One region of the Micromonospora globbae genome, then DNA from elsewhere that is predicted to be linked to it. Evidence: riboswitches for the same ligand, from Rfam matches in the RefSeq annotation. Region 1 holds a riboswitch; the other holds the start of a gene.
The links. A riboswitch is a leader RNA that binds a small molecule or an ion and turns the genes downstream of it on or off. The one in region 1 is predicted to bind cobalamin.

Region 1 (4,427 bases):
CGCCCGTCCGCCGCGCCGGACGGTGGCGCGGGGGCGGCCACCGGCGGGCGGTGGATCCACCGGGCCGTGAAGAGCACCCGGAAGCCGTACGGCCGCAGGTCGAGGTCGGTGAAGCTGTCCTTCACCGACGCGCCGGGGCCCGCGTCGATCCGGTCGAGCACCGCCTCGGCGGCGACGCCGGGACGCAGCGTGACGGCGTCCGGGTACCAGGGCGGGGAGCGGCGCGGCACCGACCAGGCGTCCGCGTCGAACCGGCCGACCAGGCCGTGGCTCGCGCAGACGATGTCGCACCACTCGGCGTTGTTCCGCGCCGCCGCCGGATCCCCGAGCACGGCCCGAGCCTAGCCCCGGCACGGCCTCCGGCGACGGTCAGGTCGTTCCCACCCGGCTCGCAGCCGATTGCCAGGAAACGGTGCTGCACTGGGAGGCACGCCGAGGGAGAGGAGCCGGGAATGGGCTGGTTCAACCGGCGGTCCCGCGCCGACGGGACCCCGACGAAGCTGGACCGGGAGGCGACCCGGGACGACCTGGCCGCGCTGGAGGCGTTCGTCACGAGCCGGCACGGCGTCGAGTTCTACCTGGAACCGGAGACCACGGCGACGGACACGACCGTCGTGGCGATCGCGCACGACGGGGAGTGGATCCGCCGCCGCACCGGCTCGCCCCGGGCCGCGGCCGCCATCGCGCGCCGGCACGCCGTCCCGCTGTACGAGGCCGCCCGTACCGGCTACCCGGAGCGGATGCGGGCCTGGAACCGGGCCCACCCGGAGCGACGCGCCCACTGAGGCCGCGGGCCGCCCGGCCGCGTCGCGCCGTGCCACGCCCGCCGACGCCGCGAGCCGGCCGCGTCGGGACGCGCCTGGCGACGCCGCGGGCCGTCCGGCCGCGTCACGCCCGCCGAGCGCCCCGGGCGTCGCGCCCGTCGCCGGTCAGGCCCCGTCGACCTGCGCCCGCGCCTGCGCGCGCGTCATCGGCTCGGCGTGGCTGGAGACGTACCAGTCGTAGTGGTCGTCGAGCAGCCGACGGACCAGGGCCAGGTCGGGGCCGTCGTCGGGCTCGCGCAGGTGGGCCGGCGGCGGGTAGAAGCAGTCGCCCAGCAGCATGACGCCGGAGTCCGGCACCAGCACCACCGTCGAGTCGGGCGCGTGCGCGCCGCCGACGTGCCGCAGGCGCACGCCCACCGGCAGGTCGTCCTCGTCGGTGAAGGTACGCGTCGGCGGCAGCACCGCGAAGTCGTCCCACGAGTCGACGGCCAGGGCCCGCGCCCGGAAGCTCGGGGCGAGCCGGGGGTTGGCTCGCACCTGCTCGCGCAGGTAGCGGTGGCTCCACGGCCGGGCCGCCTCTTCCCGCAGCAGCTCCCGCCCGCTGACGTGCCCGACGATCTCCACGCCCGGCCACACGCACGCGCCCCAGACGTGGTCCCAGTGGTGGTGGGTGTAGACCAGCCATCGCGGCTCCGGCAGCCCCGCCGCGTGCAGCGCGGCGCGGATCTCGCGGGCGTGCGCGGGGCTCTGCCCCGCGTCGACGAGCACGCTGCCGCGGTCGTCGGCCACGAGGGCGACACCCGCCTGCACGGCGAGCGGGTCGGGATCGCCGGGGTAGAGCCAGACCCGCCCGGCGAGCCGGTGGAACCGCATGACGACCTCACCCCGCCGACGACGTTCCCGCGCTGTGCCCGTCGATCCTAGGCGTCGCGCCGGCCGTGCCGCGCATCGCGCCCCCGTCGACCGTGCCGCGCATCGCGCCCGCGGTGCCGTACGCCGCGCCGGACGCGCCGTCGCGTGGGCCGCGCCGGCCGCGCCGACGGCGCCGTGGACCGGCGGCGCCGTACGCCGCACCGACGCGTCGCGGACCGGCGGCGCCGTACGTCGTACCGGCCGCGCGTGGCCGATCCCGCCGGCGTACGCCCTCCACAGTGGCTGGTCGCGCCGCTGCCGGCGGCTCGGTGCCGCGTTGACCCGGGGTCCGGCCGTGTGGCAGCATTCGCGGCCTGACGGCAGTGAAGGAAGCCGGTGCGATTCCGGCGCGGTCCCGCCACTGTCACCGGGGAGTGATCCCCCCTCGCGAGTCACGGCCGTGCGTGCGCGGTTGGAAGGCCGGGGGTGAGCGTCGATCCGGGAGCCAGGATACTTCGGCCGTCGGGAGTGACCCCAGGGCGTGGACACCCGAGGAGGACCCGATGACGCACCGCGTCCACCGCGCCGGCGGCGATCGCCGCGACCGGCCCGCAGCGGGAGGCGCGTTCGCGCCCCACCGCACCCGACCCACCGGCGTCCCCGCCCCGACCGACGGCGGCACGCGCGCCGCCCCGGGCACCCGCACCCTCCCGAGCGGCGGCACCCGCCCCCTCCCGGGCACCGGCATCCCCGCCGTCCCGGTCGGCGGCACCCGCCCCCTCCCGAGCGGCGGCACGTCGCTCGTCCCCACCGCGCCCCACCGTTCGGCCGGTCGGCCGTCGACGCCGCGCGGAAGCCACCCCACCCCCTGACCCCACCCCGCGCCACCGGCCGGCGGTGAACCCCGGCGGCCTCCCGCGCTGTCCCACCCGCTCCGCCCGCTCGTCCCGTACGGCGGTCGGGCGTCACTCTCCGGAGCCACCCGTGCGCATCCTGCTGCTGTCCACCTCCGACACCGACCTGCTGGCCGCCCGCGCCAGCGGCGCCGACTACCGGCTGGCCAACCCGGCCCGGGTCGACGCCGAGGCCGTTCCCGCGCTGCTCGACGGCGTCGCCGTGGCCGTCGTACGGCTGCTGGGCGGCCGACCGGCGTGGCCGGACGGGCTGGCCGCGGTGCTCGCCTCGGGCGTGCCGACGGTCGTGCTGAGCGGGGAGCCGGCGCCGGACGCGGAGCTGATGGCGGCCTCCACGGTGCCCGTGGGTGTGGCCACGCAGGCGCTCGCGTACCTCGTCGAGGGCGGCCCGGAGAACCTGGCCCAGTTGGCGCGCTTCCTCTCCGACACCGTGCTGCTCACCGGTGAGGGATTCGCGCCGCCGGCGTCCACCCCGGCGTACGGCGTGTACGGCGACCGGACGGCGCGCGCCGACCGGCCGACGATCGGGATCGTCTTCTACCGGGCGCACGCGCTGGCCGGCAACACGGCCTTCGTGGACACCCTCGCCGACGCCGTCGAGGCGGCCGGCGGAAACCCGCTGCCCGTCTACTGTGGGTCGCTGCGCGGGCTGGCCGCCGACGCCGGACCCATGGCGCTGCTCTCCCGGTGCGACGCGCTGCTGGTCACCGTGCTCGCGGCCGGAGGGGCGGTGGCCGCCGACGCCTCCGCGGGCGGCGACGAGGACGCCTGGGACGTCGGCGCGCTGGCCTCGCTCGACGTACCCGTCGTCCAGGCGCTCTGCCTGACCAGCACCCGCGAGCAGTGGGCCGGGTCCGACGCCGGCCTGACCCCGCTGGACGCCGTCATGCAGGTCGCCGTCCCCGAGTTCGACGGGCGCGTCATCACCGTGCCGTTCTCGTTCAAGCGGATCGACGGCGACGGCCTGTCCGTGTACGCGGCCGACCCCGAACGCGCCGCCCGCGTCGCCGGGATCGCCGTACGCCAGGCCCGGCTGCGGCGGCTGCCGAACGCGGACAAGCGCCTCGCGATCGTCCTCAGCTCGTACCCGACGAAGCACTCCCGGGTCGGCAACGCGGTCGGCCTGGACACCCCCGCGTCCGCGGTGCGGCTGCTGCGCGCACTCGCCGACGCCGGCTACGACCTGGGGGACGCGCCGCCGCCCGACGACGGCGACGCGCTGATCCACGCCCTCATCGCGGCCGGCGGCCACGACGTCGAGTGGCTCACCCCCGAGCAGCTCGCCGCCGCCGAGGCCCGGGTGCCCGGCGAGGTGTACCGGCGCTGGTTCGCGCAGGTCCCCGCGCCGCTGCGGGAACGGATGCGCGCCCACTGGGGCGAACCGCCCGGCGACCTCTACACCGACGGCGGCGACATCGTGCTGGCCGGTCTGCGCTTCGGCAACGTGGTCCTGCTCATCCAGCCGCCGCGCGGCTTCGGCGAGAACCCGATCGCCATCTACCACGACCCCGACCTGCCGCCCAGCCACCACTACCTGGCCGCCTACCGCTGGCTGGCCGCGCCGCCGGCCGACGGCGGGTTCGGGGCCGACGCCGTGGTGCACCTCGGCAAGCACGGCACCCTCGAATGGCTGCCCGGCAAGGGCCTCGGGCTGGCCGCCGACTGCGCCCCGGACGCCGTCCTCGGTGACCTGCCGCTGGTCTACCCGTTCATCGTCAACGACCCCGGCGAGGGCACCCAGGCCAAGCGCCGCGCGCACGCCGTGGTCGTCGACCACCTGGTGCCGCCGATGGCCCGCGCCGAGACGTACGGGGACCTCGCGAAGCTGGAGCAGCTGCTCGACGAGTACGCCACCGTGCAGGCGCTCGACCCGGCGAAGGTGCCGACCGTGCAGGCG
Region 2 (4,427 bases), 180 kb from region 1:
TGCTCGACGGACCGACGATCCACGCCAACCGCGAACGACTCCAGTGGACCACCGACGTCGGCCCCGGCTTCCAGATCCTCGACCTGGACCCGCAGGCGGTCTCGGATCTCTACCTGCGCGGGGCCGAACTGTTCCAGCAGATGCCAGACGTGCGGCTCCGCGACGTCCTGCCCGGCGGTCACACACCCCCGGCGCTCGCCGCCGAGTATCCCGGGACCCACTTCTATCCGTCGACCTACTGGGACGACGTGGTGCGCGGCCTGGACCGCCGCGAAGAGACCCGCGGCGTGCTGCGGGCCTTCACCAGCGCGTTCGGGTCGCAGCCGCGCGTGTTCGGGCACGGCCCGCTGCTGCTCATCCGGCTCTTCTACTACCTCGCGCTACAGGAGAGTGCCGGCTCGGCGCTCCTGCTCGACCGCAGCAAGGCCTACCACGACGACTCGCCCGAGTACGGTCACGCCTCCCGCATCCTCGGCGTCTTCACCGAGCAGGTGCGGGCCGCCTACCTGCAGCGCAAGGAGAAGTGGCTGGGCGCCGCCCAGCCCGCCGTGCCCACGCCCGTGCTCGCGCACTACGTCAAGGCAACGGCCGAACGCCGCGGCTGGAGCCTCGGCCGCGTCATCGCCTGGCTACGCGAACAGCCCGAGGTGCACGCGTTCCGGGCCGGCATGGCCGCGCTCACGGACGCCACCGAACGCGGCGACGCGCGCACCATCGACGAGATCATGGCCGAGCTCGACGAGGCGGCGCAGCAGTGGAGCGTACGGCTCGGCACGCCGGTCCACCGGCGCACCATCCCGGTCACCGTGGCGCTGCCGTTCGTGGAGAGCCAGGTACGGGTGCCGCTACCCAACCTGCCCCGTACCCCGGGCCGCAAGCTGCTCGTCTTCATCAACATGCTCCTGAGCAGCGACTGACGACGCCCTGCCGGCGGCATGAGGCGGCGTCCACGCGCTACCGGTCGAGGAGCTGTTCCCGGAGGATGTCCGCGTGCCCGCAGTGCTGGGCGAGCTCCCGCAGCACGTGGAGATACACCCACCGCAGCGGGAGCGGGCCGCGCCGGTGCCCGCGGAGGATGTCGTCCAGACCCAGCGACGACGTCGCCCGCGGGACGCCTCGCAGGCTTCGCGGTGCGCGCGCTGGACGCTGGCGATCGTGTCGTCGTCGTCGAGGACGAACGACTCCTCCGACGTCTCGGGAATGCCGATCTCGGCGCGCGACCGGCCCGTGACGGCCTCGTCGAACCAGACCTTCTCGACGAAGGTCGCGTGCTTCACGAGACCCAGCAGCGTGGTCCGGGAGGCCACCAACGACCGGCGCGCCTGTTCCTCCGTCAACCCGTCCAGGCAGGCGTTGAGCGCGGCTCGGTGCTCGTCGAGGAACGCCTCGAACTGGGCGTGGGCGGGCAGTGCGATGATCTCGTCGGCGAAGGTGGGCGGGAAGGAAGGCATGGGCGAAGCATCCCAGATCGCCGCCCGGGGGGAGCCAGCGGACACTGCCTGGCTCGTCGATCAGCGGTACCAGGGCTGCGGGTCTGCCGGCCGGGCCGGTACGACGTCGAGCCGCGGGTCACCGACGAGCGCGTCGACGGCGGCCCGCTCGGCGCCGATGCCGGCCCAGTGCGGGTCGACGTCGCTGGCGAAGCACCAGCTGTGGTCGGCCGGCCAGACGAAGGCCGGCGGTGCGATGTTCTGCCCGCCGCCGAGGTCCGCCTCCCAGGCGTCGATGTCGGCCAGCGAACCGCGCAGCAGGGCGTAGCGGCGGTGGGGCAGCTCGACCAGTCGGCCGTGTTGCACCTCGGGCGGCAGCGGGGCGTCGGAGTATCCCTCCCAGAGGCAGAAGTAGCACTCGTCCGGGGTGGACGTGAACGGCGCGAGGAGGCGCAGCGCCCGCCGCGTCTGCGCGATGTCCGTGGGGTGGTCGTCGGGAACGTCGGCGTCCGCCTCCTGCTGGCCGGGACGGGTGGGATCAGGGATGAAGCGAAGCCGCGCGAACGCCTCGAACCCCGACGGCCCGAAAGTGATCAACTGCTCGGCGGGCGTGTCCGATCCCACGAGCCAGTCGGCGGGGGTCGTGTCCTGGCAGTAGCTGAGTCTCATCGGTAACGCCTCACCGTGCCTGGGCGGGGTCGCCTCGTCCGGGTGTCGCGCGTGCGGCGCCGCGTTCGCGGTCGGCCGGGCCCGCGGAGTATCGCCTTCAGTAGACCACGCGGGTCGCCGGCGCCCGACGCCCACGCGACGGACGACGGCGCGCCGCGGATCCCCGGGGCGGCGACACGGCCGACCCCGACCTCGGGTCACCGTCCATCGACGACCTGTGCGAGTCCCGGGTCCGCGGTGATACTGGCGACACGCCAGACACACCATGTGGTGTTGCCATGTTGGGGGCGCACCCATATATGGTGTCCGTGCAGCTGGTTCGGCCACCGGTCCACGGTGGTCGAGGCAAGAGGGAAGCCGGTGGGAATCCGGGACTGCCCCGCAGCGGTGAGTGGGAACGACCGCCGTCACCACAGCACTGGGCCACGAGGTCTGGGAAGCGACGGCCAGTAGGCGACCTCCGGTCACGCCCACGAGTCCGAAGACCTGCCAGCGCGCCGCACGCGTCGCGTGTGGCGGTCGGAGGCCGCGCGGGACGGCCGACGCCCTGAGACGCCGGTCCCCCCGACCGGCTCGCCGCCCGGCGACCAGTGGCGTTCCTCCTGCGCGCCCGTCGACCTCGGGACAGGCGTGAGGAGGGGACGTGACGGCGACACAGGACGTGGCGGTGGCCGATCAGGCGGCACCGGAGCAGCGTCGGCAGGCGATGCGGGTCCGCAAGCGCGACGGCGACACCGAGCCGGTGGACGTCAACAAGATCGTCAGGGCGGTCGAGCGCTGGGTCGCCGACCTGGACGAGGTCGACCCGCTGCGGGTCGCCACCCGAACGATCAGCGGGCTGTACGACGGGGCGAGCACCGCCGAGCTGGACAAGCTGTCGATCCAGACGGCGGCGGAGCTGATCGGCGAGGAGCCGCAGTACTCGCGGCTCGCGGCACGGCTGCTGGCCGCGTACGTGGACAAGGAGGTCCGCGGGCAGGGCGTGGCGAGCTTCAGCCAGGCGATCGCGTACGCCCACGGACTGGGACTGATCGGGGACGCCACCGCGGCGTTCGTCGCCCGCAACGCCCGCAAGCTCGACGACGCCGTCGACCCGGACGGGGATCTCCGGTTCGAGTACTTCGGCCTGCGCACGGTCACGGACCGGTACCTGTTGCGGCATCCGGAGTCCCGACTCGTCGTGGAGACGCCGCAGTACTGGCTGCTGCGGGTCGCGTGCGGGTTGTCGGAGACGCCCGGCGAGGCGATCGGGTTCTACCGGCTGATGTCGAGCCTGGCGTACCTGCCGAGTTCGCCGACCCTCTTCAACTCCGGGACGCGGCACACCCAGATGTCGTCGTGCTTCCTGGTCGACTCGCCCCGGGACGAGCTGGACTCGATCTACGAGCGGTACCACCAGGTCGCGAAGCTGTCGAAGTTCTCCGGTGGGATCGGGATCTCCTGGTCGCGCGTCCGCGGCCGCGGTGCGCTGATCCGGGGCACGAACGGCAGGTCCAACGGCATCGTGCCGTTCCTCAAGACCCTCGACGCCGGTGTGGCGGCGGTGAACCAGGGCGGCCGGCGCAAGGGGGCGGCCTGCGTCTACCTCGAACCCTGGCATCCGGACATCGAGGAGTTCCTGGAGCTGCGGGACAACACCGGCGAGGAGTCGAGGCGTACGCACAACCTCAATCTGGCGAACTGGATCCCGGACGAGTTCATGCGCCGCGTCGAGGCGGACGAGGAGTGGTCGCTGATCGACCCGTCCGACGCCCCCGAGCTGCCCGACCTGTTCGGCGAGGCGTTCGACGAGGCGTACCGCGCGGCCGAGAAGAAGGCCGTCCGCAGGGTCCGGGCCCGGGATCTGTACGGACGGATGATGCGGACGCTCGCGCAGACCGGCAACGGATGGATGACGTTCAAGGATGCCGCGAACCGGCTGTCGAACCAGACCGGCGCCCCCGGCAACACGATCCACCTGTCGAACCTGTGCACCGAGATCCTGGAGGTGAACGACGACACCGAGACCGCGGTGTGCAACCTGGGGTCGGTCAACCTGGCCGCCCACGTCACCACCTCCGGTGTGGACTGGGAGAAGCTGCGGGCGACGGTACGCACGGCGGTGGTGTTCCTGGACCGGGTGATCGACATCAACTACTACCCGTCGGCGCAGGCGGCGGCCTCGAACCCTCGCTGGCGACCGGTGGGACTCGGGCTCATGGGCCTGCAGGACGCCTTCTTCACGCTGCGCCTGCCGTTCGACTCCGCCGGGGCGCGCGAGCTGTCGACCCGGGTGCAGGAGGAGATCTTCCTGACCGCCCTGGAGACGTCGGCCGGGCTCGCGGAACG

Region 2: linked by a shared signal. The riboswitch ahead of OG994_RS07055 (ribonucleoside-diphosphate reductase subunit alpha) and the one ahead of cobN (cobaltochelatase subunit CobN) in region 1 are both predicted to bind cobalamin.

What each region holds. Positions count from the first base shown of each region.
Region 1 is NZ_CP108084.1:1,408,341-1,412,767, forward strand. Features, by position in the region: gene OG994_RS06225 (hypothetical protein) at 1-332, opposite strand, end outside; gene OG994_RS06230 (hypothetical protein) at 453-785, shown strand; gene OG994_RS06235 (MBL fold metallo-hydrolase) at 930-1,637, opposite strand; cobalamin riboswitch at 2,003-2,132, shown strand; gene cobN (cobaltochelatase subunit CobN) at 2,601-4,427, shown strand, end outside.
Region 2 is NZ_CP108084.1:1,589,144-1,593,570, reverse strand. Features, by position in the region: gene OG994_RS07070 (hypothetical protein) at 1-917, shown strand, start outside; gene OG994_RS31535 (mycothiol transferase) at 955-1,044, opposite strand; partial or broken gene OG994_RS31530 (mycothiol transferase) at 1,167-1,451, opposite strand; gene OG994_RS07060 (hypothetical protein) at 1,512-2,099, opposite strand; cobalamin riboswitch at 2,398-2,607, shown strand; gene OG994_RS07055 (ribonucleoside-diphosphate reductase subunit alpha) at 2,806-4,427, shown strand, end outside.